2 regions of the Paenibacillus sp. tmac-D7 genome follow, and region 1 is predicted to be linked to the other one. Evidence: predicted binding sites of a transcription regulator. Region 1 holds the regulator's gene; the other holds the start of a gene.
The links. The regulator LexA, encoded in region 1, represses DNA repair genes until DNA is damaged. The targets are predictions, from matches to a motif close to CGAACATATGTTCG.
Positions count from the first base shown of each region.

Region 1 (21,627 bases):
GTTCCCATGGGTGACGGAAGATCGCGTGGCGCGTTTGATTTGCGATATTTATTTGCCGGACGGCCGTCCGTTCCCGGGCGACCCGCGCGGCATTCTGAAAGCGGCGTTGAAAGAAGCGTACGAAATGGGCTATACCGCGATGAACGTCGGGCCGGAACCGGAATTTTTCTTGTTCAAAACCGATGAGAAAGGCAATCCGACCATGGAGCTGAACGACCAGGGCGGTTACTTCGACTTGGCGCCTACGGATCTCGGCGAGAACTGCCGCCGCGAAATCGTATTGACGCTCGAAGAAATGGGCTTTGAGATCGAAGCGTCACACCACGAAGTGGCGCCGGGTCAGCACGAGATCGACTTTAAATATGCCGATGCGATTAAAGCGGCCGACCAAATTCAAACGTTCAAGCTCGTTGTGAAGACGGTAGCCCGTCAGCACGGCCTGCATGCCACATTCATGCCGAAGCCGTTGTTTGGCGTTAACGGCTCGGGCATGCATTGTCACCAATCGTTGTTCCGCGGTAAAGAGAATGCCTTCTACGACGAGAGCGACAAACTCGGCCTAAGCGCAGAAGCACGTCATTACATGGCTGGTATTTTGCGCCACGCCCGCGCGTTCGCGGCGATTACGAACCCGACCGTCAACTCGTACAAGCGTCTTGTACCGGGTTATGAAGCGCCTTGTTACGTCGCCTGGTCGGCCAGCAACCGCAGCCCGATGATCCGTATCCCGGCTTCCCGCGGTCTCAGCACGCGCGTTGAAGTGCGTAACCCGGATCCGGCGGCTAACCCGTATCTCGCGCTGGCCGTTATGTTGAAGGCCGGCCTTGACGGCATCAAGAAAAAAATGCAGCTGCCGCCTCCGACGGACCGCAATATTTACGTGATGACCGAAGAGGAGCGGGAAGAGCAAGGCATTCCGAGCTTGCCGATCAACTTGAAGCAAGCGCTCGACGAAATGCTTCGGGACGATGTCATTTGCGAAGCACTCGGCGATCATGCGCTGGCTCATTTCTTCGAGCTTAAGGAAATCGAGTATGACATTTACCGTACTCAAGTTCACGCTTGGGAGCGCGAGCAGTATTTAACGCTTTATTAATAATTAAAGAAACGGACGTTCGGCTGAGCCGAGCGTCCGTTTCTTTAATTTAGCAAGACCTATATTCCATAAGGACCTAGCGGTGATCTTCCGTGAGGTTTTTTTATCGAAAAAACCTCACGATCCGGCAGCAGCCGAGCTTCGAGAGGTTTTGAGTTGTTAGTGGATGTCGCGGAATACGCCGATGACTTTGCCAAGAATAGAAACGTTTTTCAACCGAATAGGCTCCATGGTCGGGTTTTGCGGCTGTAACCGAATATGGTCTCTTTCTTTATAGAACGTTTTCACCGTCGCCTCGTCTTCCTCGGTCATAGCCACGACGATGTCGCCGTTGTTGGCGGTCTGCTGCTGGCGGACGATCACATAATCCCCGTGATGAATGCCTGCGTCAATCATACTTTCGCCGACGACGCTTAACATGAACACGCTCTGATCGCCGACAAAGTGGCTGGGGAGCGGAAAGTAATCTTCAATGTTCTCCGTTGCTGTAATCGGAACCCCCGCCGTAACCCGTCCGATTAACGGAACGCGGGCTACCGAAACGGAGAACGCGCCTTCTCCTGGTTCCCCGTCCAGAATCTCAATGGCTCTTGGCTTGGTCGGATCTCGGCGGATAAGGCCCTTCTTCTCGAGCCTTTCCAAGTGTCCATGTACGGTGGAACTCGACGCCAAACCTACCGCTTCGCCGATTTCACGTACGGAAGGCGGGTAACCTTTATCCTTAACTTCATTTTTAATAAAATTTAAAATGGCCTGTTGACGGGAGGAAATCTTGCTCATCGTATCACTCCAATATATAGAAACTATTAATTGGAAGTATAGCACAGAATAGCCGTTCGTACAAACATAAGTTCGAGAAAATGCATTGACACAAACATGTGTTCGTGTTATTTTAATATAAGAACAAATGTTTGGGGGTCGTCATTATGATGCATATCATTAGCAGTCAAACTTCGGTAAGCGTGCCGTCCATGAATAGAACAGATGCGGTCGGCAATCGCAAACGGCTAGGGCGTCTGGCTCTGACGGGTCTTGTGTTGGCCATGATCATCGGGATCAGCACGGTGATCACGGCATTACTTGGGAATTCGGACGCTTATGCAGCCGCCTCCTTGCCGGCCGAACAACATACCGTTATCGTCGAACGAGGAGATACCTTGTGGAGTATCGCCAATGAACATATAGCTAAGGGTGGCAACCCGAGAGAATACATCTATGAGCTCAAAAAAAAGAACGGATTGAAGGACGCTTCGATTCGTGCCGGTCAACAATTGTTGCTTCCGTAATACCGCTCGCCCTGACATTTCAGGCTCTTCCCGCCTGTCAATTCTCTTGACAATCGTTATCCATAATGTCAAAGTATAATTTGATAACGAACGCCATTTGTCTGGACATGCTTGTCAGGTTCCGACAGCTGGCGACAACCGGAACACGAGAAGACTGGGAGGATAGGCATGTTGGAATCGGAACATGATGTTACCGTGAAGCGAATCAATGAACTCGCTCGAAAAGCGAAATCCGAAGGATTGAGCGAAGCGGAGTTGAACGAACGTAACGAATTGCGTAAAAAGTACATTGATTCTTTCAAATCTTCCTTACGCACTCAACTCGATAACATCAAATTTGTTGATGAAGATGAGAAGAAGTAGGAGGAGGGTTTTGATATGCAATATCGGGCTTTGGGTAAGAGCGGTATTCTGGTATCGGAACTTTGCTTAGGAACAATGACCTTCGGTCATACGACCGATGAACGGGAGTCCGTAGAGATGATAAACCGTTTCCTGGATAAAGGAGGGAATTTCATCGATACGGCAAACGTCTATGCAGGCGGCAGATCGGAAGAGATTGTCGGTAAAGCGATTCGCGAACGAAGATCGGACGTAGTTCTGGCTACTAAAGTTCGAATGAAGACCGGACCCGGACCGAACCAAGTCGGTCTATCCCGCAAGCATATCATGGATGCCGTCGAAGACAGTTTGCGACGCTTAGGAACCGATTATATCGATTTGTACCAAGTTCACGTTTGGGATCAGGTCACACCGATTGAAGAGACGCTTCGTGCGCTGGACGATTTAGTTGCATCAGGGAAGGTTCGGTACATCGGATGCTCGAATTTCTTGGCGTACCAGTTAATGAAATCGTTAAATCTAAGTGACTTCAACCGCTACGCGCGGTTTATTTCCATTCAACCGCAGTACAGTCTCGTGTGCCGCTCCATGGACCGCGAAGTGCTCCCTCTTTGCTTGGAGGAGAACGTAGGAGTCATCCCTTGGGCACCGCTTGGCGGCGGATTTTTGACAGGGCGCTACGAGCGCGGAAACGAACCGACGGAAGGGCGCCTTTCTAACAAAAACGGCGAGAGTCGATGGGAGCTGCGAAATACCGATAAGAATTTCCGAATCCTGGATGAGGTTCTTGGCGCAGCGGCAGAGACCAATAAAACGCCGGCACAAGTGGCGCTCAATTGGCTCATCCATAAGCAAGGGATTACATCGCCGATATTCGGCGCTCGTACGCTTGAACAGTTTGAAGATAATATGGGAGCGGTCGGCTGGAAGCTTTCCGACTCCATGTGGAAGCGGCTGGATGATGTCAGCGCGCTGGAATCGGAATATCCTTACCGGTTTATTGAGAAGTTTCATAGGCAGATCTAATCGAGAGCATAAGGGGTCACGATAATGTCGCGTAAATGGGAACGCATGGTACGTAAAAATACGAAGATCATGAATAAAAAACACGGCCAAAGCAGTTCGTCTTCGATTTCCGTTCGGTCTTCGGACGGGGCGGTTACTTTTAAAGGCCGCAGCTGGTTATTGCCATTGGTGCTCGTCGCCATGAGCGTGTTCTGTTTTATTGCCCTTCGTCCGCAAGCAGGCCAAGACGAGTCTATGTATTGGGTAACGGGCTTCAGTTATCTTTTCTTGGCATTGCTTATGTATTGGGCGCGCAGACCGTTTCTGAGGATTGGTAAAACTTCGCTGGCCTCCCGTCGATTCGGCGGCGACCGGATCGTAGAAGCTTCCCAAATTAGCGAAATAACCGTGAGCAAAGATACGATCATGGTAACCTTGAAGCCGAAAGGTAAACGCTGGGTATTCACGAAATTTTTCCACCAAATGCCAATGGAAGCTATGATCGAGAAAATTTCCGACTTCGCCTCGAAAAACAATGTAAAGCTCATCAAATGAAGCCTGAACGAACGTCATGGGGTTGCTTGATCGGATTAAATATAAATGACTGGCAGTTAGGAACGATAATCGCAGTAGAAAGAGGAATTTAAACAATGACGATCAAAGCGGTGCTTTTCGATTTAGACGATACGTTGTTATGGGATGACCGAAGCGTGAAAGAGGCTTTTGAAGCAACTTGCGCGGAGGCTTCCAAACATTATGACCTGGATCCGGCGCAGCTGGAAGAAGCGGTACGCCGTGAAGCGCGGGCATTATACGAATCTTATGAAACGTTTCCTTTCACGAAGATGATCGGAATCAATCCGTTCGAAGGGCTCTGGGCGAATTTTACGGCAGGAGAGCAGGAGGAATTCCGCAAGCTGCAGGCGTTGGCGCCGTCATACCGCAAGGCGTCCTGGACCCGCGGCTTGAAGGCTCTCGGTATCGATGACGAGGCGCTCGGCAGCAAGCTGGCCGAACAGTTTCCCGCCGAACGACGCAGTCGTCCCATTGTGTACGAAGAAACGTTCGAAGTGTTGGATCAGTTGAAACAAAAGTACAAGCTGCTCCTGCTGACCAATGGTTCGCCGGATTTGCAGAAGGAGAAGCTGGCCGGGGTGCCGCAGCTTGCTCCCTACTTCGACCATATTGTGATCTCCGGTGAATTCGGCGAAGGGAAGCCGGCCGCTTCCATCTTCCACCACGCCATGCAGCTGCTGAACATAACGGCAGATGAAGGTGTCATGATCGGCGATAAATTGACGACGGATATTCTGGGCTCGAATACGGTGGGGATGCGCAACATGTGGATCAACCGCCATGGTGTAGAACGCAGCTCGGACATCGAACCCGTTTACGAAATTAAGAGCTTGCGGGATATGCAAGCGCTTCTGGACTCCATATCATTCATCTAATGAACATAAGAAACCGACGGTCTGTCGATCCTGGCAGGCGTCGGTTTTTTGTTGCGGCGTTCCCGTCAAGCGAAAAAACGCCGTAGTCCGAAATGGATGCAGGATCCGTTCCGGACTACGGCGTTAAGACACCTAAAGTTGGGGTTTTATCATTAGGCCTGTTGGAAAGTCGGGTCGGCGAAAGGATGCGCAATCCAGCCTTCGGTTTCGATGAAGAGGCGGACGGCTACAATTTGCCGGTTTTCCATCAGGGTAAAGAAGTGCGGCTTATGCTCCGGTACGGAGATGACGTCGCCGGCTTCGAGCTCAACGTCGAAATATCCGACATCGTCGGTGCCTTTGATAATGAAAATACCTTTGCCTGCCGTGATGGCGCGAACCTCATCCTCGGTATGTGTGTGCACTTGTTCGAACTTCTTCAATAGCTCGTCGAGATTCGGCGTCGCATCGGACAAGGCGATGAGGTCCCAAGTCCGGTAGCCGCGACGGGCGGCCAGGTCGCGAATTTCTGCGTCGAAGGTGGATAAAATTTGACTCTTCTCTTCATCGGACAAAATAAATTTCTCCTGCAGCTCGGCCGGTAATTTGCCTGGATTCCAATGTTCATAAAGCACTTCTTGTTTCTCTAGAAAATTTCTGACGTTATCTTCGCCTTGGATGCGTTCGTTCGTATTGCGGATACGGATTTCAGCCATGGTTTATCCCTCTTTCACATGAAATGTGTACTCCTAATTTGTATTATAGTAGAAGGTGTACGTTCTGTCGATGTATAATGTATATAAATCCGATAGGATTCATTTAATAAAGACTCCATTTTTGTCGAAGTTTCTTTTCATCATATCATGTTTCTGTTACACTTAAGGATACATTGTTTAAGAGATTTAACGCTTCATACCGGATAGAATAAGGGGTCTACATGTTCGGACTGCCTACTTCATCGCATATACCGGCAGATCGGCAGGGTGAAAGGGGATTTTTCATTGATTAAACCTAGCTTACAAGAGCAGCTGCAAAAGAAAATTATGATTTTGGACGGCGCCATGGGCACGATGATCCAGCAAGAGGATTTGTCGGCGGACGATTTCGGAGGCGAAGAATTAGAAGGCTGCAACGAAATGCTAGTGCTGACTCGTCCAGACGTTATCCAGCGTATCCACGAGATGTACTTTGCCGCGGGCGCGGATATGGTCGAAACGAATACGTTCGGCGCCACGAGCGTTGTGCTTGCCGAATACGATATACAGGATCGCGCCCGGGAGATCAATCTTGCCGCCGCTAAACTGGCGATTGAGGCGGCTAACAAATACAGCACTCCCGAATGGCCGCGCTATGTGGTGGGGGCGATGGGGCCGACCACCAAGACGCTATCGGTTACGGGCGGTGTTACCTTCGATGAGCTGATCGAGAGCTATTACGAGCAAGCGCTGGCTTTAATCGAAGCCGGCGTGGATGCGCTGCTCCTCGAAACGTCGCAAGATACGCTGAACGTGAAAGCGGGCAGCATCGGGATCCGCAAAGCGTTCGAAGAGAGCGGACGCAAGCTGCCCTTGATGATATCCGGCACGATCGAACCGATGGGCACGACGCTTGCCGGTCAAAACATTGAATCGTTCTATGTGTCGCTCGAACATTTGGAGCCGATCTCCATCGGTTTGAACTGTGCAACAGGTCCTGAATTCATGCGGGATCATATTCGTACGCTCTCGGATATTGCCGGGACAGCCGTGAGCTGTTATCCGAACGCCGGCTTACCGGATGAGAACGGACAGTACCATGAGTCGCCGGAATCGCTGGCGAAGAAACTCGCCGGTTTTGCCGAGCAGGGCTGGCTTAATATCGCCGGCGGCTGCTGCGGAACGACGCCGGAGCACATTCGCGTCATGGCGGAGACGCTGCGCGCCTACAAGCCCCGGGAACAGAACGGTTCCCACCCGGCCGCAGTGTCCGGGATCGAAACGGTGTACTTGGAAGAGTCCAACCGGCCGATCATGGTGGGCGAACGGACCAACATCTCGGGTTCGCGTAAATTTAAACGGCTGATTAAAGAAGGGAAGTTCGAGGAAGGCTCGGAAATCGCGAGGAGTCAAGTAAAGAACGGCGCCCAGGTCATCGACATCAACCTGCAGGATACGGATATCGATGAAGCTTATGCGATGGAAAACTTCTTGAGCTATGTCGTCAAAAAAGTAAAGGCTCCGTTGATGATCGATTCCACCTATGATCATATAATTGAGCTGGGCCTTAAATATTCCCAGGGGAAGGCCATTATTAACTCCATTAACCTGGAAGACGGCGAATCCAAATTCAAGAGCATCGTTCCGCTCATACACAAATACGGAGCGGCCGTCGTCATGATCCTGATCGATGAACGCGGACAAGCCGTTTCCCGTCAGGCAAAGATGGAAGTGGCCGACCGTGCGTACGATTTATTGACGAACAAATACGGGCTTAAGCCTCACGATATTATTTTTGACCCGAATATGTTCCCTATCGGCTCCGGTGACCCGCAATACATCGGCTCAGCCGTGGAGACGATTGAAGGCATTCGGATGATTAAAGAAAAGTACCCGGAATGTAAAACCATTCTCGGATTAAGCAATATTTCGTTCGGCTTGCCGGATGCCGGCCGCGAAGTATTGAACGCCGTCTATCTGTACCACTGTACGAAGGCCGGACTCGATTATGCGATCGTGAATACGGAGAAGCTGGAGCGGTACGCTTCTATTCCGGAAGAGGAACGCCGTCTGGCTGAAAATCTGATCTACAACACGAATGACGAGACGCTCGCCGAATTCGTCGCCCATTTCCGGACTAAGAAGGTAGAGAAAAAGGAGAAAATCTCCAACCTCTCGCTGGAGGAGCGGCTCGCGTCTTACGTGGTGGAAGGGACGAAGGACGGTCTCATCCCGGATCTCGAGGAAGCGCTGAAGAAATACGCTCCTTTGGAGATCATTAACGGTCCGTTAATGAGAGGGATGGAAGAAGTCGGCCGCCTCTTCAACAACAACGAGCTGATCGTTGCCGAGGTGCTGCAGAGCGCGGAAGTCATGAAAGCTTCTGTCGCGTTCCTCGAGCAGTTTATGGAGAAAGAGGAAAGCGCCGTGAAAGGGAAAATCATCCTGGCCACGGTGAAGGGCGATGTCCATGATATCGGGAAAAATCTCGTCGAGATTATTCTTTCCAATAACGGCTACAAAATCGTCAACCTCGGCATTAAGGTGCCGCCGGAACAGCTGATCGAAGCCTACCGCAAAGAGAAGCCGGATGCGATCGGCCTGTCCGGATTGCTTGTCAAATCCGCACAGCAGATGGTCATCACCGCACAGGACTTGAAGATGGCGGGCATCGACGTGCCGATTCTCGTCGGGGGCGCCGCGCTTACGCGCAAGTTCACGAAAACGCGTATTGCGCCGGAATACGACGGGATGGTGCTGTATGCAAAGGATGCGATGGACGGACTCGATATCGCCAACAAGCTGAGCGATCCGCAGCAGCGTCAGCAGCTCATCCGCGAGCTCCGCGAAAGCAAGGAGTCGGATGTGAAGGAATCCGGTCGGAAAGAAGACGCGATGCCTGCGCTGACCAGGGTCAAGACGTCCAACGTCGACCGTACCGTTCCTGTTCAAGTGCCGCCGGATCTGGAACGTCACGTGTTGCGGGATTTTCCGATCAGCCATCTGATCCCTTACGTGAATATGCAAATGCTGCTTGGGCACCACCTTGGCCTTAAGGGCAAGGTCGAACAACTGCTTGCCGAGAAAGATCCGAAAGCGGTCCAGCTGAAAGAGACGGTGGACGATATCCTCAGCGAAGCGCAAAGCCAAGGCATTATTCGCGCTCACGGGATGTACCGGTTCTTCCCGGCCCAATCCAGCGGCAATGACGTGCTTGTATACGATCCGGAAGATCCGACCAAAGTGCTGCAGACGTTCTCGTTCCCGCGCCAACAATCGGAGCCGTTCCTCTGCTTGGCCGATTATTTAAAACCGGTGGAGAGCGGCGAGATGGATTATGTCGGCTTCCTCGTCGTCACAGCCGGGCACGGCGTCAGCGATCTGGCTACCTTGTGGCGGGATAAAGGCGATTACTTGCGCTCCCACGCCTTGCAGGCGGCTGCGCTTGAGATCGCCGAAGGCTTCGCCGAGCGCGTGCATCAGCTGATGCGCGACAAGTGGGGCTTCCCGGATCCGGCGGAAATGACGATGCAGGAGCGTTTCGGCGCCAAATACCGCGGCCAGCGGTTCTCGTTCGGTTATCCGGCTTGTCCGAATCTCGACGATCAGCAGCAGCTGTTCGCGTTGTTGAATCCGGGCGATATCGGGGTGGAGTTGACCGAGGGCAGCATGATGGAACCGGAGGCGTCCGTATCCGCCATCGTATTTGCACACCCGCAAGCGCGTTATTTTAATGCTTAACCGAAAATGGGCATGCTAGAGAGGGTGGGGCGGACGCTCCACTCTTTCGTTTAAGAAAACCGTAAGGACATGAACGGAGACGATCAGGTTGGAGATTTATTTTCTCGGTACCGGTGCAGGTATGCCTTCGAAGGAACGAAACGTCACTTCGATCATGCTTAATTTGTTGGCGGAACGGAACGCGTATTGGATGTTCGATTGCGGAGAAGGGACGCAGCACCAAATCTTGCGGGCGCCGGTGAAAATCAGCAAATTGGAGAAGCTGTTCATCACTCATCTGCACGGCGACCATCTTTACGGCTTGCCGGGTCTGATGTCCAGCCGTTCGTATCAGGGCGGGGATACGCCCTTTACGATTTACGGGCCCAAAGGCGTGAAGGAATTTGTGGAAACGGCGCTGCGGATCAGCGACTCGCATGTCGGATACGAAACCCGGTTCGTGGAATTTACCGAGGGGGAGCAATCGGTCCTGTTCGAGGATGACGGATTTCAGGTCGAAACGGCTCCGCTCAAGCACCGCATCGCCAGCTTCGGCTTCCGGATTACGGAAAAACCGCAGGTAGGCAAGCTGCAGGTGGACAAGCTGAAAGAATACGGTATTGCATCCGGTCCGTTGTACGGGAAAATCAAACGGGGAGAGCCGGTGACGTTGCCGGATGGCCGTACTTTGGATGCGGAAGCGTTCGTCGGCCCTTCGATTCCCGGGCGTATCGTAACGATTCTAGGCGACACGCAGCCGTGCCCGAATGCGGTGAAGCTGGCGGAGCATGCGGACCTCCTTGTTCACGAAGCGACGTTCGCCGAGGCGAGGAAGGAAATGGCGATCCGTTACGATCACTCCACGGCGATGGACGCCGCGCGAACGGCACAGGAAGCTGGCGCGCGTACACTGGTTATCACGCATATCAGCTCGCGGTATCAAGCCGAGGCGTCCGAAGAGCTGCTTCGTGAAGCTCAATCTATACATGCGGACACTTATTTGGCGCACGATCATTTTCATCTGGAAATTTTGAATCGGCTCCGCGGATGAAAGAAACCTCCGACCCGGAAACGGGAAGGAGGTTTTATCGGTAGGTTAAGACTGCTCATTTTGAAAAGCGGATTCATCCTTGATCTCGGAGCGGAACGATTCCAGGCTGTTGCGCCGGCGTTCGTTCTTACTTGCGACCTGCTGCTTCTCGTCGGGACTGATTTCATCGGCATGCTCTGCCAAGTATTCTTCCGACTCCTCCAGGTTCTCAATCGTGTTATTGATGTTGTTTTGTAAATGTTCCACGTTGTCTGCGCGATTGTCGGGTTTAGCCATAAGGGTGGACAGCTCCTTTGATCTTGTGGATTAGCGCTTTACGGCGCCCCCTTTATTGATGCCCTGTGGCAAGTTTTATATACCTCTTAATCGCTGCCCAATAGGCCGGAAAGGAAAGGTTCAAGCCCATGCTCGGTTTTGCCATTTTGCTATTCTTTTACTTGCTCGGCTCGCTTCTTCAAACCGTTTGCGATCTGCCGCTGCCTGCCAATGTGATCGGACTGATCCTGTTTACAGTCGCGCTGTTCGCGAAATGGGTCAAGTTGGAATGGGTGGAGGACGCCAGTCAATTTCTCGTCCGCCATATGCTGCTGTTATTCGCGCCGATCGTTGTCGGGACGATGGCGTTCTTTCACGTCATAGGCGATCAAGCGTTCGTTATCCTTGCCAATCTGTTCCTCAGCACGTTCGGGGTTCTGCTGGTGACAGGCTGGACGGTCAAAGGCTTGAGCCGCTCCGATCGAAAGGAGGCGAACAAAACGCATGACGCTCGCTGACTTTACGGAACAACCCGTATTCGGCCTGACGCTTACGGTCGTAGCCTACGCGCTGGCTCTGCAAATTCACAAACGGTGGGGGGCGCTGCATCCGCTGCTTGTATGCTCCGTCCTCATCGTTGCCGTTCTGCTGCTGCTTCATGTCCCTTATGAATCCTACCGTCAAGGGGCGGATTTCATCGTATTTCTGCTGGGACCGGCTACCGTGGCGTTAGGGGTTCCTTTATATAAAAACGCGCGCAAAATCAAAAGCATGCTGCTCCCGATCGCCACAGGCATTACCGTCGGCTCGATCAGCGCTCTGCTGCTGTCCGCTGCCCTTGCTTGGGGACTCGGCGGCAGCCGCGAGTTGATCGTGACGATGATGCCGAAGTCGGTGACGTCGCCCGTCGCTCTGGAAATATCCAAGCAAGCGGGCGGGCTGCCTGAGCTGACGGCGGTGCTGACGGTGCTCACCGGATTAATCGGCAGCGTGCTCGGACCGTCCTTACTCAGGTGGGCCGGCGTTCGCGACGACATCTCGATCGGCACGGCGATGGGAACGGCCGCGCATGGGATCGGCACGGCGAGAATTATTCGCGATTCGGAGCTGGCCGGCAGTATCAGCGGATTTGCGATGGGGGCGGCTGCTATCTTGACAAGCGTATTGTTTATCCCCGTTTATATATGGTTGAGTTAAAGTAACGGCGGAGTCGCATTAGATGCGGCTCCGTTATTTGTTATGGACAGCCTGACGAATCCTTACAAAAGCTTTACAACCGCCAAACGTCTTCTTAATAAACGTCTGCTAACCTAAGAGTGTAAGGCAACTTACCTGTAGAGAGGCGTGTTCTCGATGATCCCAACGGCTACTCAAACGTCATTAGATCCCTCCAGGCTGACGGTTAGACTGGCGGCAGGCGACGGCGAAGTGGAACAAGCATTGCGTCTTAGGTACCGGGTTTTCGTAGAAGAGGAAAAAAACATGCGGCTGCGCACGGATAGCGGTCTGGAACAAGATGCGTACGATGCCTATTGCGATCATTTGATCGTGAAGAACGTCGATACGGATGAGGTCGTCGGCACGTACAGGCTGCTGCCGGGCCAAAGGGCGGTCCGTCATATTGGCTTTTATTCGGAGACAGAGTTCGATCTGTCCGGGTTCCACACTTCCAAAAGCCAAACGCTCGAGCTCGGCCGCAGCTGCATCGATCCCGCTTATCGCGGCGGGCGGGCGATTCAGCTGTTGTGGGAAGGGATCGCCGATTATATGACGCTTAACGACTATCGCTATATGATCGGCTGTGCCAGCATGCATCTGACAACGATCGCCGACGTGAACGAAATGTATACGCTGCTGCGGCGAAAGCAAGTCATCACCGACCGATTCGGCGTCCGGCCGCTGGACTCCCATCGGATCGCCGGACTGCAGCTCATTGAGAGCGAGCTGAGCGATAAAGATATTTTCCGCAAGCTGCCGCCGCTGATGAAAGGTTATCAATGGCTGGGCGCCGAAATCGGCGGCGAGCCGGCTTACGATGCGTTGTTCGATACGGTAGACTTCTTCATCGTTCTGGAGAAGGACCGTGTGACGAAACGGTATCAAAAGCGGTTTATGTCTAGATAAACGTTTATATGCGGAGGAGGCGTCAACGGTTTGTATGAATGGATCGCGAAAGTCACCGGGAACGAACGAATGTTACAACGTATCGCTCGATTCACAGGCCGGGTACCGCTCGGTATAATGGTTGCCGTTTGCCGCGCTGCGGCGCTGCTCTTGTATATGCTCGGCGGCGTCCGGCTGCGGCAGCGGATCCTGAGCAATATGCTTGAGCTGCTGCCTGATCGCAAGGTGCGGGATCTGAAGAGCGTTCGTTATCGTTATTATGAGAATGTCGTCTTTGCCCTCTACGAAATAGCGATTGAATCCTACCGTCTGCCGGCCGGCGGAACCGGACGTTTCCGGGTAGAAGGCGAAGCCTGCTTGGAAGAAGCGCTCCGCCTGGGCCGAGGTGCGATCGTGTATACACCGCATTGCGGCAACTTTTTTTACTACTATTGGTATCTATGTCAGAAGTACGATTGCTTGACGGTTGCGACTGCAGGCAGCGAGGAGCTAAGACCGTTCTATTTAAAATTTCAAGCGCTTGGTTGTCCCGGGCTTGATTATGATCGAACGCCGTCATTGGAGCTGCTTCGTAAACTGAAGAAGCATCTTCATAACGGAGGCATCGTATTTTTGTTAGGCGATTTCTGGCGTCCGACATTCCCGCCCTCACGGTTTTTCGGCAAGCAGACCCGGACGCCGCAAGGCGCTTCGACGCTGGCGATTGAACAACAGGCGCCGCTTGTTCCGTTCTACGGGCGGCGGGATCGCGGGTTTGTTCACCGGTTAACGTTTGAACCGGCGCTTCACTTATCCTCGTCTTTCAGCCGTTCCACCCGTTCCGAGGCGACCCGTTTGTTGAATCGGTTCATGGAACGCGTGATACGCGAACATCCGGCGCAATGGTTTTATTGGTTTAACGCTCAGGAACGGTGGGAGCAGGAATGCCGTACTGAAGCGGAACAAGACGCAGGGAAAGAAACGCATTCCGCCTAAACGGCAGGGGGTGTCCGAGATGGATACGGGTAGCCATCTGTTATTCGGGACGACGCTGACGGGCTTGGCCATGCTACATCCGGAGGTGTCCGCTGATCCGGTTTTGTTTCAAGCGATGCTGACGGCGACGATGGTCGGTTCGCAAGCGCCGGATTTCGATACATTGGCGAGAGTTCGCGGTTACTCGACCTATATTCGGGTGCATCGCGGCGTAACGCATTCGCTGCCGGCGCTGTTCGTTTGGCCGCTAGTGTTGGCGCTGCCGATCGCCTGGACGTTCGGGGTGTGGGCGCATGTCGGCCTGCTGCTGGCCTGGATATTTGCCGCGGTAGGTTTCCACGTATTGCTGGACTGGTTTAACGCTTACGGCGTTCAGTGCTTTCGTCCGTTTACCCGAAAGTGGCAGCATCTGGACGTATTATCGATTTTCGATCCGTTCCTGTTTGCCCTGCATGCCGGGGGCGTTCTATGGTGGATAGCGTCGGGGACGAATCCGGGCCTGTTGTTTGTGGCCGTTTATGCGGTGACGGCGGGATATATCGCAGTCCGCGCGGCACATCACCTCCGCGTCGTAGCTCGCGTCCGGCACCAGCTGCCTTACGAAGGCATTTATCAGGTTGCGCCCGGGTTTCACTGGTTTCGATGGCAGTTCGTGGTGGAAACGGAGGATTGCTTTTATACAGGTCATGTGCGGGGGAAGCATGTCGAGGTGAAAGACATCTACGTCAAGGAAGCATTCGATTCGATTGTCGAGGCTTCCAAGTCAACGGACGGCGTAAGAGCCTTCCTGCAGTTTGCGCAGCGGATTCATGTCTCTTGTTCGGCAGGACAGGACGGTTATGTCGTGAAGTGGAGGGATGTCCGCTTCTGGTATAATCATCAGCTGCCGTTCGGTGTCGATGTGATGCTGGATCGCGATATGAAAGTGACGGGTTATTCCTTCGGCTGGAAAAAGAAAGCGTGGGCCCCGCCATTCGTCTAGTCTAGGGCAAATTCGAATAATATTTGTCGAATTATGACGAAATAATAGGGTTTAAGATCTATTTTTCATTGACGACTTCGTATGAATTGTGCTTAAATAATAGTAGATAGGGCATGATTTTCATATTATTTCTTCAGATGATGCGATGAACGGCTGTCTTCATGTGGGCGCTTGGACAGCTGTGAGCAACTAGCGCAACCGACCTGACTTTTTGAAGTCGGGTTGTTTTTGTTTTCAAGGACTTTATCGTTTGGGGCTTGGGTACATATTCGGATCGGGGGGAACGCGTAGTGGCTCTACGGAAACGGATCGGCGACCTGCTCGTGGAGGCGGGGCTGTTGACTCCAGAGCAGCTGTCGACGGCTCTGCAGGAACAGCGGGAAACGAAGATGCGGCTCGGCGAATTTCTTATTAACCGCAACTACATCACCGAACAGCAATTGATCGAAGTGCTCGAGTTCCAGCTGGGCATCCCTCACATCCAGTTATATCGCCAAAAGATCGATCCGAAGGTCATTAATCTTATTCCTCAGCGGCTTGCCGAACAGCATCAAGTGCTCCCGGTGCGTACGGAAGGCAACAAGCTGATTCTGGCGATGGCCGACCCGCTCGATTATTTCGCCATCGACGAGCTGCGCATGAGCACGGGACTTCGCATCGAACCGACTATTGCGGCTCGGGACGAGCTGCAGCGGGCGATCAAGCGTTATTACGGCTTGCAGGAATCGGTCGAGCAGATCAGTCAAATCCTGCAGAACCGGGAGAGCGAGGAAGCGAGGCCGCAGACCCGGGAAGACGACGATTCGCCGGTTGTCAAGACCGTGAATCAGATTATAATTCAAGCGGTTCAGATCGGCGCCAGCGACATTCACATTGATCCGCAGGAAGACAGTCTTCGCATCAGGTACAGGGTGGACGGCGTTATGCGTACGGAGCGTTCACTGCCGCCTCACATGCAGAGCGTCATTATTGCCAGGGTCAAGATCATGGCGAACTTGAACGTCGCCGAACGACGTCTGCCGCAGGATGGCCGGGTGGAGATGGATATTGAATTCCGGAAGGTCGATATTCGGATCTCCACGCTCCCGACTATTCACGGCGAGAAGGTCGTGATGCGGGTGCTCGACCTCGGCAGCGCCCTTACGGATATCGAAAAGCTCGGGCTTTCGGAGCATAACTTGGGATTGTTTATGAAAGGGATTCAAGGCGCGCACGGTGTCGTACTGATTACGGGGCCGACGGGAAGCGGGAAGACGACCACGCTGTATTCCGCTTTGTCGAGGCTTAATCATGAGGACGTCAACATCATTACGATTGAGGATCCGGTGGAGTATCAGCTGCAAGGCATTAACCAGGTTCAGGTCAATCCGGTAACCGGTTTAAGTTTCGCCCGGGGACTGCGGGCGATTCTTCGTCAAGATCCGAACATCGTCATGATCGGAGAAATCCGCGATGTGGAAACGGCGGAGATCGCTGTCCGCGCCGCGATGACCGGTCATATGGTGTTGAGTACGCTGCATACGAACAGTGCCGTGAACGCCATCACCCGGCTGATCGATATGGGCGTCGAACCGTTCCTCGTCTCTTCGTCGGTCAACAGCATCGTCGCTCAGCGCTTGGTGAGGCGAGTTTGTCCTTCGTGTTCCGTAGCGTATTCGCCGTCCGAGGATGAACGGAAGCTGTTCGAGGCTCACGGTTTTGAGGCGCAAACGTTGAAGAAGGGCCAAGGCTGCGCAGAATGCGGCCGCAGCGGGTATCGGGGACGGCTGGCGATTCATGAAATCTTGACGCTCGACGATACGCTCCGGTCCATGATCCTGCAGAAGAGGCCGGACAGCGATTACCGCGCCTATGCGCTGACCCAGTCTTATGTCCCGCTTGTCAAGGATGGGCTTGCGAAAGCGGCTGCGGGTTATACGACGCTGTCTGAAATATTCAGAGTGATCGGGAATGAATCATAAGCATTTCTAATACATAGTTCTATAGATGTACGTTCGCTATAAAGAAATAGTTCGAATTAACTAATATTTAATGGCAGATCACCCGGATTATGCGTATAATGATAATAAATGGGAAATTGAGGGGTCTGATTTGAGCGTAATTGACTTGTTGAAGCTGGCTTATGAGAAGAAAGCTTCAGATATTCATATTACCGTACATTCGCCGGCCGTGTTTCGGATTCACGGCGATCTCAAGCCGGTTAACGGCGAGGTGCTGACGCCTGCCCGCACGGTCGAGCTGGCCCGGGAGCTGATGACGAACGAACAGTATCAATCGTTTATGAGCAAGGGCGACCTGGACTTTTCCTATGGAATACCGGATGTGTCCCGGTATCGTGTCAACGCTTTTCAACAGAAGGGAAACGTCAGCTTGACGATCCGCCTGATTCCGAGCAAAATCCCGCAGATGGAAGCGCTCGGGCTGCCAGCGATGGCCGAAGAGTTCGCGAAGAAGCCGCAGGGCCTGCTCCTGGTCACGGGGCCGACGGGAAGCGGGAAATCGACGACGCTGGCGGCGATTCTGGACTACATCAACCGGACCCGCAACGATCACATTATTACGCTCGAAGACCCGATCGAGTTTGTTCACAACCATAAATCCTGCATTGTCAACCAGCGTGAAATCGGCGTTGACACCGCTTCGTTCGCGAGCGGCTTGCGTGCCGCTCTGCGTCAGGATCCCGACGTCATCCTGGTCGGCGAGATGCGCGACTTAGAGACGATCAGCACCGCCATCACGGCGGCCGAAACCGGTCACCTGGTGTTCGGAACGTTACATACCGCGGATGCGCCGCAAACGATAGATCGCGTGATCGACGTATTCCCTCCGGAGTCGCAGCAGCAAATTCGCGTCCAGCTTGCTTCGGTGCTGCTCGGCGTTATGGCGCAGCGTCTCCTGCCGACGGCTGACGGACAAGGCCGTGTCGCTGCTATCGAAGTGCTGGTGAACACGCCGGCGATCGCGAACCTGATTCGTTCCGAGAAGGTGCACCAGATTCGCTCCGCCATGCAAACCGGCAAAGCGCAAGGGATGCAAACGATGGAGATGTCGCTGCGCGAACTGCTGCAGCAGCGCGTTATCACGATGGAGAGCGCCCGGGAAGCGATGTTCGGCTTCGCAGATCTGAACGGTTAACGGCCATACATCTGAGTTTATGCGAAACGGAGTTGAGACCGGTGCCCAAGTTCGATTACAAAGCCGTGGACGATTATGGCCGCTATTACAAAGGCACCCTAGAAGCCAAAACGTTCCATCAAGCGATGGAGGAGCTGAAGGGCAAAGGGCTTTGGATCCTGGAACTGATCGATCAAAGCAAGAGCCTGCTTCGCAAGGAGCTGAAATTCGGCGGCGGGCCGAAGGTCAAGACGGAGCATTTCACCGTGTTTTGCCGTCAGCTGGCGACCTTGTACAAATCCGGGATCAATCTGGTGGAAGCCGTGCGGGTCCTGAGTGAGCAGACGGAAAGCAAGGAATTTCGCAAAATCTTGACCTCGGTCAGCGAAGAGATGGCCCGGGGAACGCAGTTCTCCGCAGCAGCAGCCCATTACCCGACGGTCTTCACAGGGATCTTCATCAATATGATCCGTGCGGGGGAGGCCAGCGGCAACCTGGACGAAATGCTGACGCGGCTCGCGATCTTCTACGAGAAAGAATATTACACGAAACAAAAGGTGAAATCGGCGATGGTGTATCCCGCCATCATGGGGGTCGTTACCGTCATCGTCGTGATCATATTGATGACCTTTGTCGTTCCCAGGCTCGTGGGGAACTTTGCGACGATGGGGTTGGAGCTTCCGCTTCCGACTCGGATCGTCATTGCCGTCAGCGACTGGATGAAGCAGTTTTGGTACGTGGTTATGATGTTCTTGTTGGTACCGTCTTTCTTGCTAAGAATGATGAAGAAGCATCCCAAAGGCGTGTACGGCTTGGACTATATCAAACTGAAACTGCCTGTTTTCGGAAAGCTATGGCACAAGCAAAGTTTGTCGCGGTTCAGCCGGACCTTCTGCTCCTTGTTCGCAGCTGCGATCCCGATGCTGCAAATGATGTCCATCGTCTCTACCGTAGTCGGCAACGAAGTCATCGCGAAGCTTATTCGCGACTCGCGTGAAGGCTTGCGGGCGGGGAATTCCATCGCGGAGCCGTTCAAAAATTCGTGGCTGTTTCCGCCGATGGTCGTGCAAATGCTGCAGGTGGGCGAACGGACAGGGGCGCTCGACACCATGCTGGAGAAGGTGGCCGAATTCTATGAAGCCGACGTCGATGCGATGGCGGATCGTCTGAAGGCGCTTCTGGAGCCGATCATGATTTTAATTTTAGCGGTTATCGTCGGCGGTATTGTGCTGGCGGTCATGCTTCCTTCATTCAAGCTGATGGAGAACATGGGCGGCTAATGCCAGGGAATGAGTCAAGGTTTGATCACATCGTTTAATCATGGAGAGGAGAATGAACAATGGAGACTGTAATGAAAAAGCGGTTCAAGCTGACGAAAAATCAAAAAGGGATGACGTTGATCGAGTTAATGGCCGTTGTCGTGATTTTGGGGATTTTGGCCGCAGTGGCCGGAGCGGCAGTGACTAGAGGGTTTACCCAATCCCGTGTGAGCGCAAACGAATCGACAGAGAGAATTGTTCAAGATGCGTTGCAAAGACACTTTATGGAAACGGGCGGAAATCCTACCGCCGCATTGACTGACGGTGCAGCTGTCTTGCAGGAGTTGTTTACTGAAGGCTACCTGTCGAATGTGCCGACAGGTGTGACTGTAACGATTACGGACGGAGATAATGCAAACGACGGTGTGTATACAGTTACTGTTGCAACCACGCCGTAGGTAAAAATAGGCCTGAATATTTAAGAAAGGTAACCCCAAGTAGGGTTACCTTTCTTAACTCTTACTAAGGAGCCTGTGATGAGCCTTCTGAACGACACGTTAGCTTTATATAAAGCGTTATTCCAAGCGCATCCGCTTCTTCTCCCGTTAGTATCGGGTATCCTCGGCCTGTTCATCGGAAGCTTCTTGAACGTCATCGCCCTGCGCATTCCGAAGAAGGAATCCTTTGTTTACCCGCCGTCGCATTGCGTGCACTGCCATCATCGGTTGGGCGCGCTCGACCTGATTCCGGTTTTCAGTTATGTGCTGCTAGGAGGGAAATGCCGGTACTGCAAGGCTCCGATCTCGCGGATTTATCCGTTCGGAGAGTTCGTTACCGCCATATTCTTTGCAATCACTTCTGGTGTAATCGGTCTGAAGCCCGAACTCCTCGTCGGACTGTTTCTTGTCGCGATTTTATCCGCCATTACTTTAACGGATGTCAAATATATGCTGATTCCGGATAAAATCATGATCTTTGCCGTGGCGGTTGGGCTTATTCTGCGATTGTTCATTCACGGGCTCCCTTTATGGAACTATGGGGTCGCAGCATTAGTCGGAGGCGGCCTGTTGTATGGGATAGCCTGGGCATCGGAGTTCTTTATGAAGAAGGAAGGGATGGGCGGAGGAGATATCAAGCTGTTTGCTTTTCTCGGGCTCATGCTGGGTATCAAGCTTACCTTACTCACGATCTTTGCCGCTTCGTTATTCGGACTGATCGGCGGGCTCATTCTACTCAAGAGCAGCGGTCAAACAAGGGATGCGCATATTCCTTTCGGCCCCTTTATTGCGCTCGGCGCGATATGCTGTTATCTATGGGGAGACGCGTGTATCCGTGCGTATATAGACCTGCTCATCGCCATTTGATTTGCAATGGGGCCAATTGGAAATCGTTATGATGTCTTTTCATCGAATGACTATGATAAAATATAGACGTATATATTCGATTATTTTCGACAATTACCAACATTGAATGCTCTCAGGATTTATAGAGAAAGGAGGGATGGTCACTATGCCGAATCGGTTTTCTTCAATTGTACAATTATTCTCTCCCGTGACATCCTCTCTAGGACTCGAAATCACTGATTCATCCATAAAAATGACCGAATTGCGGCTGCATAAATCCAAGCCTCCGGAAATTAAAGCTTATCATGTTGAGAAGCTTCCGAAGAAAGCGGTCGAAGACGGACGTATTCTCGAGCCCGTTACCGTAACGCGTGCCCTGCAAACTTTGACGGCCAGGGTAAGCCAAAAAACAAAGTTCGTACATATGGTGCTGCCAAGCCAGGCGATTATGGTTCGTTTTTTGAAATTTCCGGATATTGCGCATAAAGATTTAGTCCGTTTGGTCGACTTCGAAATGAAGCATCATATCCATTTGCCCTTCGATCAGCCCGTATACGATTTCGTAAAAATGAACGGTACAGAGGCCGGACGTCTAACGGGTCATTCAAGCAGGCGGCAGAAGAAGATCGTTCATAACAAACTCCCGGAAGCAAGCAAAAGCGATGATTTATTCGGACAAGCTGCGGCTTCCAAAGAATCCGGCGGCTTGGATCTGAAAGGGGTAGACGGTCTCTTCGGCGATTCGAGACAAGCAGAGGAAGGACCGCAAGTAGAGAAAACGCAGTGCGAAGTGATGCTGGTAGCCGCTCCCCGCGAGCTGGTAGACGAGTATATGCATGCCGTGAAAGCGGCAAATTTGAAAGTATCCAGCTTGGAGATCAAGGCGTTGTCCCTATATCGGGTTATTGAATATATGGATTTTGCGGATAAGCAGGGCACATTGTTGGTGC
Region 1 is NZ_VIDW01000038.1:16,642-38,268, forward strand. It holds gene glnA (type I glutamate--ammonia ligase) at 1-1,096, shown strand, start outside; gene lexA (transcriptional repressor LexA) at 1,256-1,876, opposite strand; gene FKP33_RS20785 (LysM peptidoglycan-binding domain-containing protein) at 2,023-2,382, shown strand; gene FKP33_RS20790 (DUF896 domain-containing protein) at 2,551-2,745, shown strand; gene FKP33_RS20795 (aldo/keto reductase) at 2,761-3,750, shown strand; gene FKP33_RS20800 (hypothetical protein) at 3,775-4,284, shown strand; gene FKP33_RS20805 (HAD family hydrolase) at 4,380-5,180, shown strand; gene FKP33_RS20810 (1,2-dihydroxy-3-keto-5-methylthiopentene dioxygenase) at 5,333-5,875, opposite strand; gene metH (methionine synthase) at 6,161-9,595, shown strand; gene rnz (ribonuclease Z) at 9,684-10,625, shown strand; gene tlp (small acid-soluble spore protein Tlp) at 10,671-10,901, opposite strand; gene FKP33_RS20830 (CidA/LrgA family protein) at 11,030-11,398, shown strand; gene FKP33_RS20835 (LrgB family protein) at 11,385-12,077, shown strand; gene FKP33_RS20840 (GNAT family N-acetyltransferase) at 12,234-13,004, shown strand; gene FKP33_RS20845 (lysophospholipid acyltransferase family protein) at 13,035-13,979, shown strand; gene FKP33_RS20850 (metal-dependent hydrolase) at 13,999-14,961, shown strand; cyclic di-GMP riboswitch class II at 15,091-15,172, shown strand; gene FKP33_RS20855 (GspE/PulE family protein) at 15,252-16,922, shown strand; gene FKP33_RS20860 (type IV pilus twitching motility protein PilT) at 17,053-18,096, shown strand; gene FKP33_RS20865 (type II secretion system F family protein) at 18,138-19,355, shown strand; gene FKP33_RS20870 (competence type IV pilus major pilin ComGC) at 19,415-19,792, shown strand; gene FKP33_RS20875 (prepilin peptidase) at 19,871-20,698, shown strand; gene pilM (type IV pilus biogenesis protein PilM) at 20,844-21,627, shown strand, end outside.

Region 2 (9,305 bases), on a different contig from region 1:
GTGCGTTTTACTGATCATAACCGCCTCTTTTGTCGCTCGAAGCGCCTCGGCGTTCTGCATGATGTCCCTCATCAATCTCCGGTTTTTGACGCCCAGCTGCAGGATGCGCTTCTCCATGTCGTCCAACTGCGTTCTGCCCGAGTGGCGGTTTACCATACGTGAGCCTGCTTGAAACGCGTTCGATGCATTCATGGTACGATCAAACCTCCTTTTTTACAAGGGTTGGCACAACGATTATAATGGAAGTCTGCTATAGAAAATGTCAAAGCACGTTGCAGGAATATCACTATTTTTGTCGGAAAAAATTACGGTACAATGAAAACAAATGAAACCATATAGGAGCATAACGAATGGCTTATGACGTAATTGTAATCGGCGGAGGCTCAGCCGGATTGATGGCCAGCGTGGCTGCAAGCGAGCACGGTGCAAAGGTTTTGTTGGTGGACAAAGGGGATAAACTGGGGCGCAAGCTCGGAATTTCCGGCGGAGGCCGCTGCAATGTGACGAATGCCAAAGAGCCGGATGAACTGATCAAGCATATTCCGGGCAACGGACGCTTCCTGCATAGCGCTCTTGCGACATTCAGCAATCGCGACATCATCGCCTTCTTCGAAGGGATGGGCATCCGCTTGAAGGAGGAAGACCGCGGGCGCATGTTCCCGGTGAGCGACAAGGCCAAGACCGTGGTGGATGCGCTTGTGAATCGCGTGCGCCGTCAAGGCGTCTCCATTCGTGTCAACAGCCCGGTTCGCCGGGTGTTGTACGATGAGGAGCGCGCATGGGGCGTCGAATTGACCACCGGCGAACGGATTAACGGACGCGCCGTCATTATCGCCACCGGGGGCAAGTCGGTGCCGCAAACCGGCTCGACCGGCGACGGATACCCTTGGGCAGAGGCCGCCGGTCATACGATCACCGAGCTGTATCCGACGGAAGTGCCGCTAACGTCGAATGAACCGTGGATTCGCAGCAAGGAGCTGCAAGGGCTATCGCTGCGCGGCATTACGTTATCGGTCTGGACTCCGAAGGGGAAGAAAATCGTCGAACACGAAGGCGACCTGCTGTTCACCCACTTCGGCTTGTCCGGCCCGGCCGCGCTGCGCTGCAGCCAGTTCGTCGTGAAGGCGAAGAAGCAGTTTAACGTCCCGAGCGTGCGGCTGACGATCGATTTGTTTCCCGATAAGAGCGTGGATGAGGTGTACGCCGATACGTATCGGCTGGCCCGGCACGAGCCGAAGAAAGCGGCCAAGAACGTCTTGAAACCGCTCCTCCCGGAACGGCTCGTTCCTTTCGTGCTCGAACGGGCGGGTATTAAGGAAGACGTCACGTTCGATAACATTCCGAAGCAGCCATGGATGGATATGGCGAAGCTGCTGAAGGCGTTTCCCGTGGAAGTGAACGGCACGCTATCGCTTGAAGAAGCTTTCGTCACCGGCGGCGGCGTCAACCTGAAGGAGGTCGATCCGCGGACGATGCAGTCAAAGCTGAAGCTTGGGCTGTACTTTTGCGGCGAAGTGCTGGACATTCACGGCTATACCGGCGGCTACAACATCACGGCGGCATTCACAACCGGGTATACGGCAGGGAAAAGCGCAGCGGAATTTGCACGGAGTTAGTTTCACAGTTTCACAGCTTCACGGCGGCTGCGAGGTCGTTGATCGTCGGCATCGCGGGCGCGGAATGGCGCACTCGTTTTCCGGCCGCCGCCTTCGCCAGAAGCGCATCCGCTTGTCCTGCCGCACCGCGTTCTGTTTAAGCGCTGCTCATAAAAAAACGGCGACCCCTTATCGATAAGGTTGGTTGCCGTTTTTTTCTTGCTCTTCGAAAGGCTCGATATGCACATGCACATTGTTCACCCGATGCTCTCTGAGCATCCGCCGTTCGATTTCATCGCTGATATCGTGGCTTTCGCCGACGGACAATTCGGCGCTTACCTCGACGACCACGTCAAGCAGCACGCTGTTGCCGTGAATGCGGGCGCGGATATCCTTAATGCGCTTGACGCCCGGCGTTGTCTTGACGGTCTGCTTGAACACCTTCAGCCGCTGGTCGTCGAAGCCGTCCGTCAACGTATGCGATGCATGGGAGAACACTTCCCAAGCCGTTTTCAAAATAATAAGACCGACGATCAGCGCCGCTACTGCATCGAGTACCGGAAAGCCAAGCCGCGATCCGATGATGCCGACGGCGGCGCCTATACTGACGAGCGCGTCGGAACGATTGTCCTGCGCAGCGGCCATCAGCGATTGGTTCTCGATCCGTTTGGCCAACCGGTAATTGTAAACGTACACGCCCCACATGACGGCGGCGCAAGCCAGAGCTACCCAGGCGGCCAGCATGTCCGGCGCCGTGCGCTCATCGGCGAAGAAGCTGCGGCCCGCTTGCAAGACAACCTGCAGGCCTGCTGCTGCCATAATAAACGAAGCGATGAGCGAAGCGATCGTCTCCGCCCGTTTATGCCCATACGGATGATCGCGATCCGGCGGCTTCCGGGAAATGCGAAGCCCGATCAGCACCGCCAGTGAAACGACGATATCCGTCGTATTGTTAATTCCGTCCGCCGCGAGCGCTTCCGAACCGGTCATATAACCTATGGTTATTTTAAAAGCGGACAAAAAAACATAGGCGACGATACTAAGCCACGCGCCCTTTTCGCCCTCTTTCAAAGAATCATAGGAATCCACAGCGTTTCCCTCCATCCTCTATTGAAAAACCCTATCATTCCCGAAGTCCCAACCCATCATAGCAAACGAATGAGGTGTGGGTCTAGAGAAACAGTGTTTTCCGAGCTAATAAAAATAGGCGCAGGGCAACTTTGTTTTCCCGGTCAAATGTTGTGGGACTTGTCCAACGGTTTTGGCCTAATCCACTATAAATGAATACCCGCGTCGAAGCCGTCGTAATCTTCCCCGGACGGGTCGAATTTCGCGTGCTCATCCTTGTAGGCGCCGCTCGAGCGGTTCGAGTAAGCCGAGGCGGATAAATGAACCTCGGCTTCATCCGGTTCAACCTCGTTCACGAAGTGGGCGGGAATCGGAATGAGCCCGTCCGGATCGTATGCCATGGCATACGTCGAAATCTCGGACGGAGATGCTTGCCCCTCCAGCAGCCGACCGCCGTGAGCTTGCGCGACTTCGAGAGCCGACGTCAGATCATTGCGATCGACGATGACGTGCAGAACGGGGCTCTTCGTCTCCGTATGCAGGCTGACCTTGTAGCCAAGCTCCTCCAGCGTATCAAGCGCCATATAAGCTTCCTGGTTCGTCTCGAATTGAAAAAAGATCGGGGTGTGGGTCATGTGTGCCTCGTTCCTTTCTTGGATATGGCTGGATTTAGGTTGCCCCATCGCTTTACGGTTATTCCTCGGAAAGGCGAACATACTCGAACGGCTATCGGCATAAGATGGTAGCGGCTAATCTGGGAAGCTCTTCCGCATCCAGACCTGAGAAAGGAGGTGTTCCACCGATGTCTGACCCCGGACAGACGCCGCCGCAAGGCTCCCCCTCTCCGACGCCGGAAGATGTGCGGGCCAACAAGGCCGTTGCCGCTATCGCTTATCTGTTGTTTTTTGTGCCGCTGATCGCCGCGAACCATTCACGCTTTGCGATGTATCACGCCAATCAAGGCCTTATGCTGCTGCTCGCCTTGATCGCTTGCAACATCGTACTGGGACTTATTCCTCTGCTCAATTTGCTGCTCGTGCCTTTAGCCCACCTCGTGTGCCTCGTATTCTGCGTGATCGGGATGATGAATGCGATCAACGGGGATATGAAGCCGCTGCCGCTGATCGGCCGTATTGAGATCATTAAGCATCCCTAGGATCAAAAAAAGGCGCTTTATCCCTAGGATGAAACGCCTTTTTGGGTATGACGGCTGCCGCCTGCTGCCTAGTTGACGAATTTCAGTCCGGTCAAAAGCCGCTTCAGCAGCACGGCCGCTTGAGCCCTTGAAGCGTTCTGCTGCGGCGCAAATTCATTTTTTTGCGGCGGCGTCATCCCCGGCTGCGAGCGAGTCGCCTAAATCCAAATACGTGAGCGGTTTCGGCCATACCGGCTCGTCCTGATCCTGCACGAGCAAGGACGCGGCCTCGGTTGAAGCGACCGGTCCGGCGCCCCAAGCAGCGAACGGGACGATCATGACGAACAACATGACGAATAAGGTAAACGATGCGATTTTACGAATGTACTTGGATCCTCCCGAATCAATGATCTTATTCTTAGTGAACTTCCTGTAAAAGCGTTCCTCCTCCCTCTCATTATAGATACTATTTGTATATGATATTAGATTTTGATAGCAGGTCGCCCTGCACAACGGTTGGCCGACTGATTTTTCAATATATAAGGAAATTGCCACTCGTTCTGGAATTTGTTATGATTGACAAATACAAAAAACTGTGTAAAATTAGTAATTAATAAAACACTTTACCGCTTAAAAGCTAAAAAGCTTAAAAGCCCGAAAGATGTCAGCGAGCACTTGTTAATTTGGAGAGGGGTAATTTTGATGACACGCGACACACACCACAAAATTTTGGATTGTACGATCCGCGACGGCGGTTTAGTGAATAACTGGGACTTTAGCGTCCAATTCGTGAAGGACATGTACCAGGGTCTAAGCGAAGCCGGCGTCGAATATATGGAAATTGGTTACAAAAACTCGGCCAAATTGCTGAAAGGTGCCGATGCCGGCCCTTGGCGCTTCCTTAACGAGGATTTCCTGAAGGAAGTCATCCCCCAAAAAACCAGTACGAAGCTTTCCGCGTTGGTCGATATCGGCCGTGTGGATGAGAAGGATATTCTCCCGCGCGATCAAAGCATGTTGGATCTGATCCGCGTCGCTTGTTACATTAAAGATGTGGACAAAGCGCTCGATCTGGTGCAAAAATTCCACGACTACGGCTATGAAACGACGATCAACATCATGGCGCTTTCGCATGTGATGGAGAATGATCTGAACGAAGCGTTCGAAGAAATCGCCAAAAGCCCGGTCGATGTCGTGTACGTCGTCGACTCCTACGGCAGCATGGATCACAAAGACATCGACTACCTGGTGTCCAAATTCCAACGACTGCTTCCGAACAAGAAGCTCGGCCTGCACATGCACAACAACATGCAGCTGGCGTTCTCCAACACGATCACGGGTGCGAGCAAAGGCGTCGAGTTCCTCGACACGTCCGTCTACGGAATGGGTCGCGCAGCGGGCAACTGTCCGACTGAACTGCTCGTCAGCTACTTGAAAAACCCGAAATACGATCTTCGTCCGGTGCTCGGCATTATCGAGAAACACATGATTTCGATGCGCGAGAAATGGGAGTGGGGTTACATCATCCCTTACATGATCGCCGGCGTCCTGAACGATCACCCGCGTGCCGCGATGGCCATTCGCTCCAGCGACGACAAGGACAAATTTACGGAGTTCTACGACAAGCTGACTTCCCCGGAAGTGATGCCGACCGGCTCCACTGACTAATAGCACACATCTGACCCGGTTTTCCATGCTGCTGCAGCGGCGGAGAATCGGGTTTCTCTATTGGCGCGCAGCCTCTGAAGCGGCCACCGGCTCCAACAGTCATTCGGAAAGGATTCGTGCTGAAGCTTATGTCCCGTCAAAAATCCATCAAAGTCACAGCGCCCAAGCGGCTGCTCCTTCCCGCATCGGGCTTCTTGAGCGGGTACACGCACACGTTAAATCCGTATGTAGGCTGTGCCTTCGCTTGCTCATACTGCTATGTGCGGGAGATGCCGGTCGCGAAATTTCGCGGCTCGCCTTGGGGCGATTGGGTGGACGTAAAAGCAAATACGGCCAGCTTGTTGAGCCGGGAGCTGAAGCGTGCCGGACGCAAAAAACCGGTTACGGTATTCATGTCGTCCGCGACGGACCCCTACCAGCCTGAGGAGTTCCGCGCCTGTCTGACGCGGTCTTGGCTGGAGGTCATGGCGGCATCCCCGCCCGAGGAGCTCGCCTTCGTGATGGTGCAGACGCGCAGCCCGTTGGTCACGCGCGATATCGACGTGCTGCGGCGGCTCGGGCCCCGCGTCCGCGTCAGCCTGACCATTGAGACCGACATGGAGTCGGTCCGGAAGCTGTTCACGCCGGCGGCGCCGCCGATTGCCGCCCGATTCGCGGCCTTGCGGCGGCTCGCCGAGGCGGGGGTGCCGACGCAGGCCGCCGTGTCGCCCGTGCTGCCGTGCAGCGACGGGCTGGCCGACCGGCTGGCGGAAACCGGTGTCGATCGCGTGGTGATCGACGATTATTTTATGGGCGACGGCAGCCAGGGGCGCCGGACGGAGAGGCTTGGTATGCGCGAGCTGTATCGCGCGAACGGGTACGACGCGTGGTACGACCGCGGCGCGTACTTGCGCGTGCGGGAGCAGCTCGCGCGGCGATTCGAGGCGCAGCGGATACGCGTGAGCCAAAAGGGCTTTATGCCCTGAAGCGGGCGGGAGCCGACCGGGCGGACGGGCGTTCGACGCGTTTCTTCGCAAGTTGGCCTTGCGGGCTATCCGCTATTGATGTAGTATCGCGAGTTAAAAAATAACCCCCCAACTCCACTTTAACAGTGGTTTTGGAGGGTTATTCTTTTATTCTTGAAAAACTGTCTTCATCAAGGGGTTACCCTTTGGGCCACGCCTTCTCTCTTCCTGCACGATCCTACCGGAAATCCGGCGGAATCCGTCTTGCCACCCCGGTTAGGATAGCGGCTTCGATAATTGCGTGGCGAACCTTCGTCACGACCTTGTCGTTAAATATACTCGGGATGATGTAGTGCTCGTTCAGCTCCGCTTCGGTAACAACCGAAGCGATTGCGCGGGCGGCCGCCAGCTTCATCGGCTCGTTGATCCGCCGTGCCCGGCAGTCGAGCGCCCCACGGAAAATACCGGGGAACACGAGCACGTTATTGATTTGGTTCGGATAGTCGCTTCGGCCTGTTGCAAACACACGAACATGCGGGAGCGCTTCCTCCGGCGCAATTTCCGGTTCCGGATTCGCCATCGCGAAGACGATGCTGTCCGGCTTCATTTTCTTGATGTCGTCCTCGTTCAGCAAACCGCCCCGCGATACACCGATAAACACGTCGGCGTCTTGAATAACGTCCTTCAGCGTTCCGGCCTTATCTTCGACTTGCGGCTGGTCGGCCAACCACTGCCACATCGGGTAAGGATAGCTGCCTCCGTGAACGATGGCACCCTCGCGGTCGACAGGCACCAAGCGCGTCACCCCTGCGGCGAGCAGCATTTTGCAGATCGATACGCCTGCCGCTCCGATTCCGTTGACCACAACGCGGACGTTCTCGATTCGTTTACCGACCACTTTCAAGGCATTCAGCAAACCCGCGATAACGACGACAGCCGTTCCGTGCTGATCGTCATGAAACACCGGTATATCGAGCTCCTCGTTCAGGCGTGTCTCGATCTCGAAGCATCGCGGAGAGCTGATATCCTCCAGGTTAATGCCTCCGAAAATCGGGCTGATCGCTTTAATAGTACGAATAATTTCTTCCGTATCCTTCGTATCCAGACAAATCGGGAACGCATCGACGCCGGCGAGCTGCTTGAACAGCATCGCTTTCCCTTCCATGACAGGCGCGGCTGCATGCGGACCGATGTCGCCCAGTCCGAGCACTGCCGTTCCGTCGGTGACGACGGCTACCGTATTGCGTTTTATCGTAAGCGAGTAAGCTTTTCTCGGATTTTCATGAATTGCGGTACAAACTCTAGCCACCCCAGGGGTGTAAACACGGGACAAGTCGTCGCGGTTTTTGATCGGCAGATTCGGCTGCATGTTGATTTTCCCGCCTAGATGCACGAGAAACGTACGGTCGGATACGTTAATCAGCTTGATCCCGTCATGCGATTTCAACGCTTCAACCACCTGCGACTCGGCGGATTCCGCCACATCGACGGTAATATCGCGTACCGACGATTCCTTGCCGGGACGAATAACGTCGATCGAGGTGATGTCTCCCCCTGCTTTACTGATTGTTGCAGCTACATCTCCGAACGTTACTTGCTCATGATTGAGCTCCACACGCAAAATAATACTTGTCTGTGCCACGCTGATTCCCTTCCTTCAACTGAAAAGTGATGTCACGAAAACGTATATATGACCTGCCAATAGATTCATGGTATCATGCGTAAGGTTTTTTATGCAAATGAAAAAGAGCTTGCACCCCTATTAGAATCATTTTTCACTTTTATTTGTTATTTTCTCCCATGCCGACATCAGCATATCACCGTTCATCGGCCCGGGATGCTTCTCCCGAATGACGCCGCCGGGGTCGACGACATACGTAGCCGGGTAGGCATTCACGCGGTAAGTATCCGTCACGCCCCCCGTCGTGTCAAGCGCAATCGGGAAGGTAATCTTCCATTCCTTAACCCACGCCGCAACGACCGGTACGCTAGCCTCGGTATGCGTCGCGTTAACGCCCAGAATCACCACGCCGTCTCTTGCATAATCCGAGTAAAATTGCTGCATATACGGCATCTCCGCCTGACAAGGCGGACACCAGGTCGCCCAAAAATTAACAAACACGGTTTGGCCCCTGTAATCCGACAATCGGATGGTTTCCCCATTCAGCAGTTTTAGCTCGAAATCAGGGGCCTGCTGTCCGACGCCCAGTCCGGGCACTCCTTCCGCTGTTCCCGCCGCAGGCGGCCCCCCCGGCTTGTCAAACAGGCCGTTCGCCACTGTTATGACCAGCACCCAGCCAATCGCAATGACTAGCAGCCTCTGCACCGACGCGCGATGGGTCTCCGGCAAAGGGGAACGCAGCCAAACGATGGCGGCTGCCGCGCCCAACGACCCAATGATGCCCGATGTGACCGGCTGAAAGCCGCTCATTATAAAATGCAGCGCATGAAATATTGCATACCCCCCCAAAACCGAGACGGCTAACGAATCGATATAAACAGATCTGCCTATTTTTCTTTTCTCAGCGGCGATTGCTGCATATCCGGCCGAGAGCAGCCAAGCAAGCCAAACTCCGCGCCGACCGCCGTTAAAATAAAGCAGCGACATCGGATTTTCCAATACAGCGCGAAAATCCAGCAGCAGCAAACTTAATTTCCAGACAAGCACCCACACAAGCAGCGCATTGACGGCAATCGACGTAACAATGCCTCTATCGGATCTCCGAAGCAACCGCAGGTGCAGCACGCCGTAGCCCGCCGCAATCGCACCCATGATCAGCAGCATGTTGTAATGGAGGACAAGCGGTCCCCATGTCCATGTATTCATCGTTGACGTTCACCTGTCTCCCTTTCATCTGGCTATAATTCCATTGTGGAACGGTCTGCCGTCCGTTG
Region 2 is NZ_VIDW01000042.1:933-10,237, reverse strand. It holds gene FKP33_RS21615 (hypothetical protein) at 1-192, opposite strand, end outside; gene FKP33_RS21610 (BaiN/RdsA family NAD(P)/FAD-dependent oxidoreductase) at 351-1,616, shown strand; gene FKP33_RS21605 (cation diffusion facilitator family transporter) at 1,785-2,684, opposite strand; gene FKP33_RS21600 (hypothetical protein) at 2,870-3,298, opposite strand; gene FKP33_RS21595 (magnetosome magnetite crystal formation protein family) at 3,466-3,819, shown strand; gene FKP33_RS27290 (hypothetical protein) at 3,973-4,137, opposite strand; gene FKP33_RS21590 (aldolase catalytic domain-containing protein) at 4,501-5,466, shown strand; gene FKP33_RS21585 (SPL family radical SAM protein) at 5,595-6,431, shown strand; gene FKP33_RS21580 (NAD-dependent malic enzyme) at 6,649-8,052, opposite strand; gene FKP33_RS21575 (redoxin domain-containing protein) at 8,179-9,237, opposite strand.
Region 2: FKP33_RS21585 (SPL family radical SAM protein) is a predicted target of LexA. The motif match lies at 5,559-5,572, and genes of this name have one in related genera.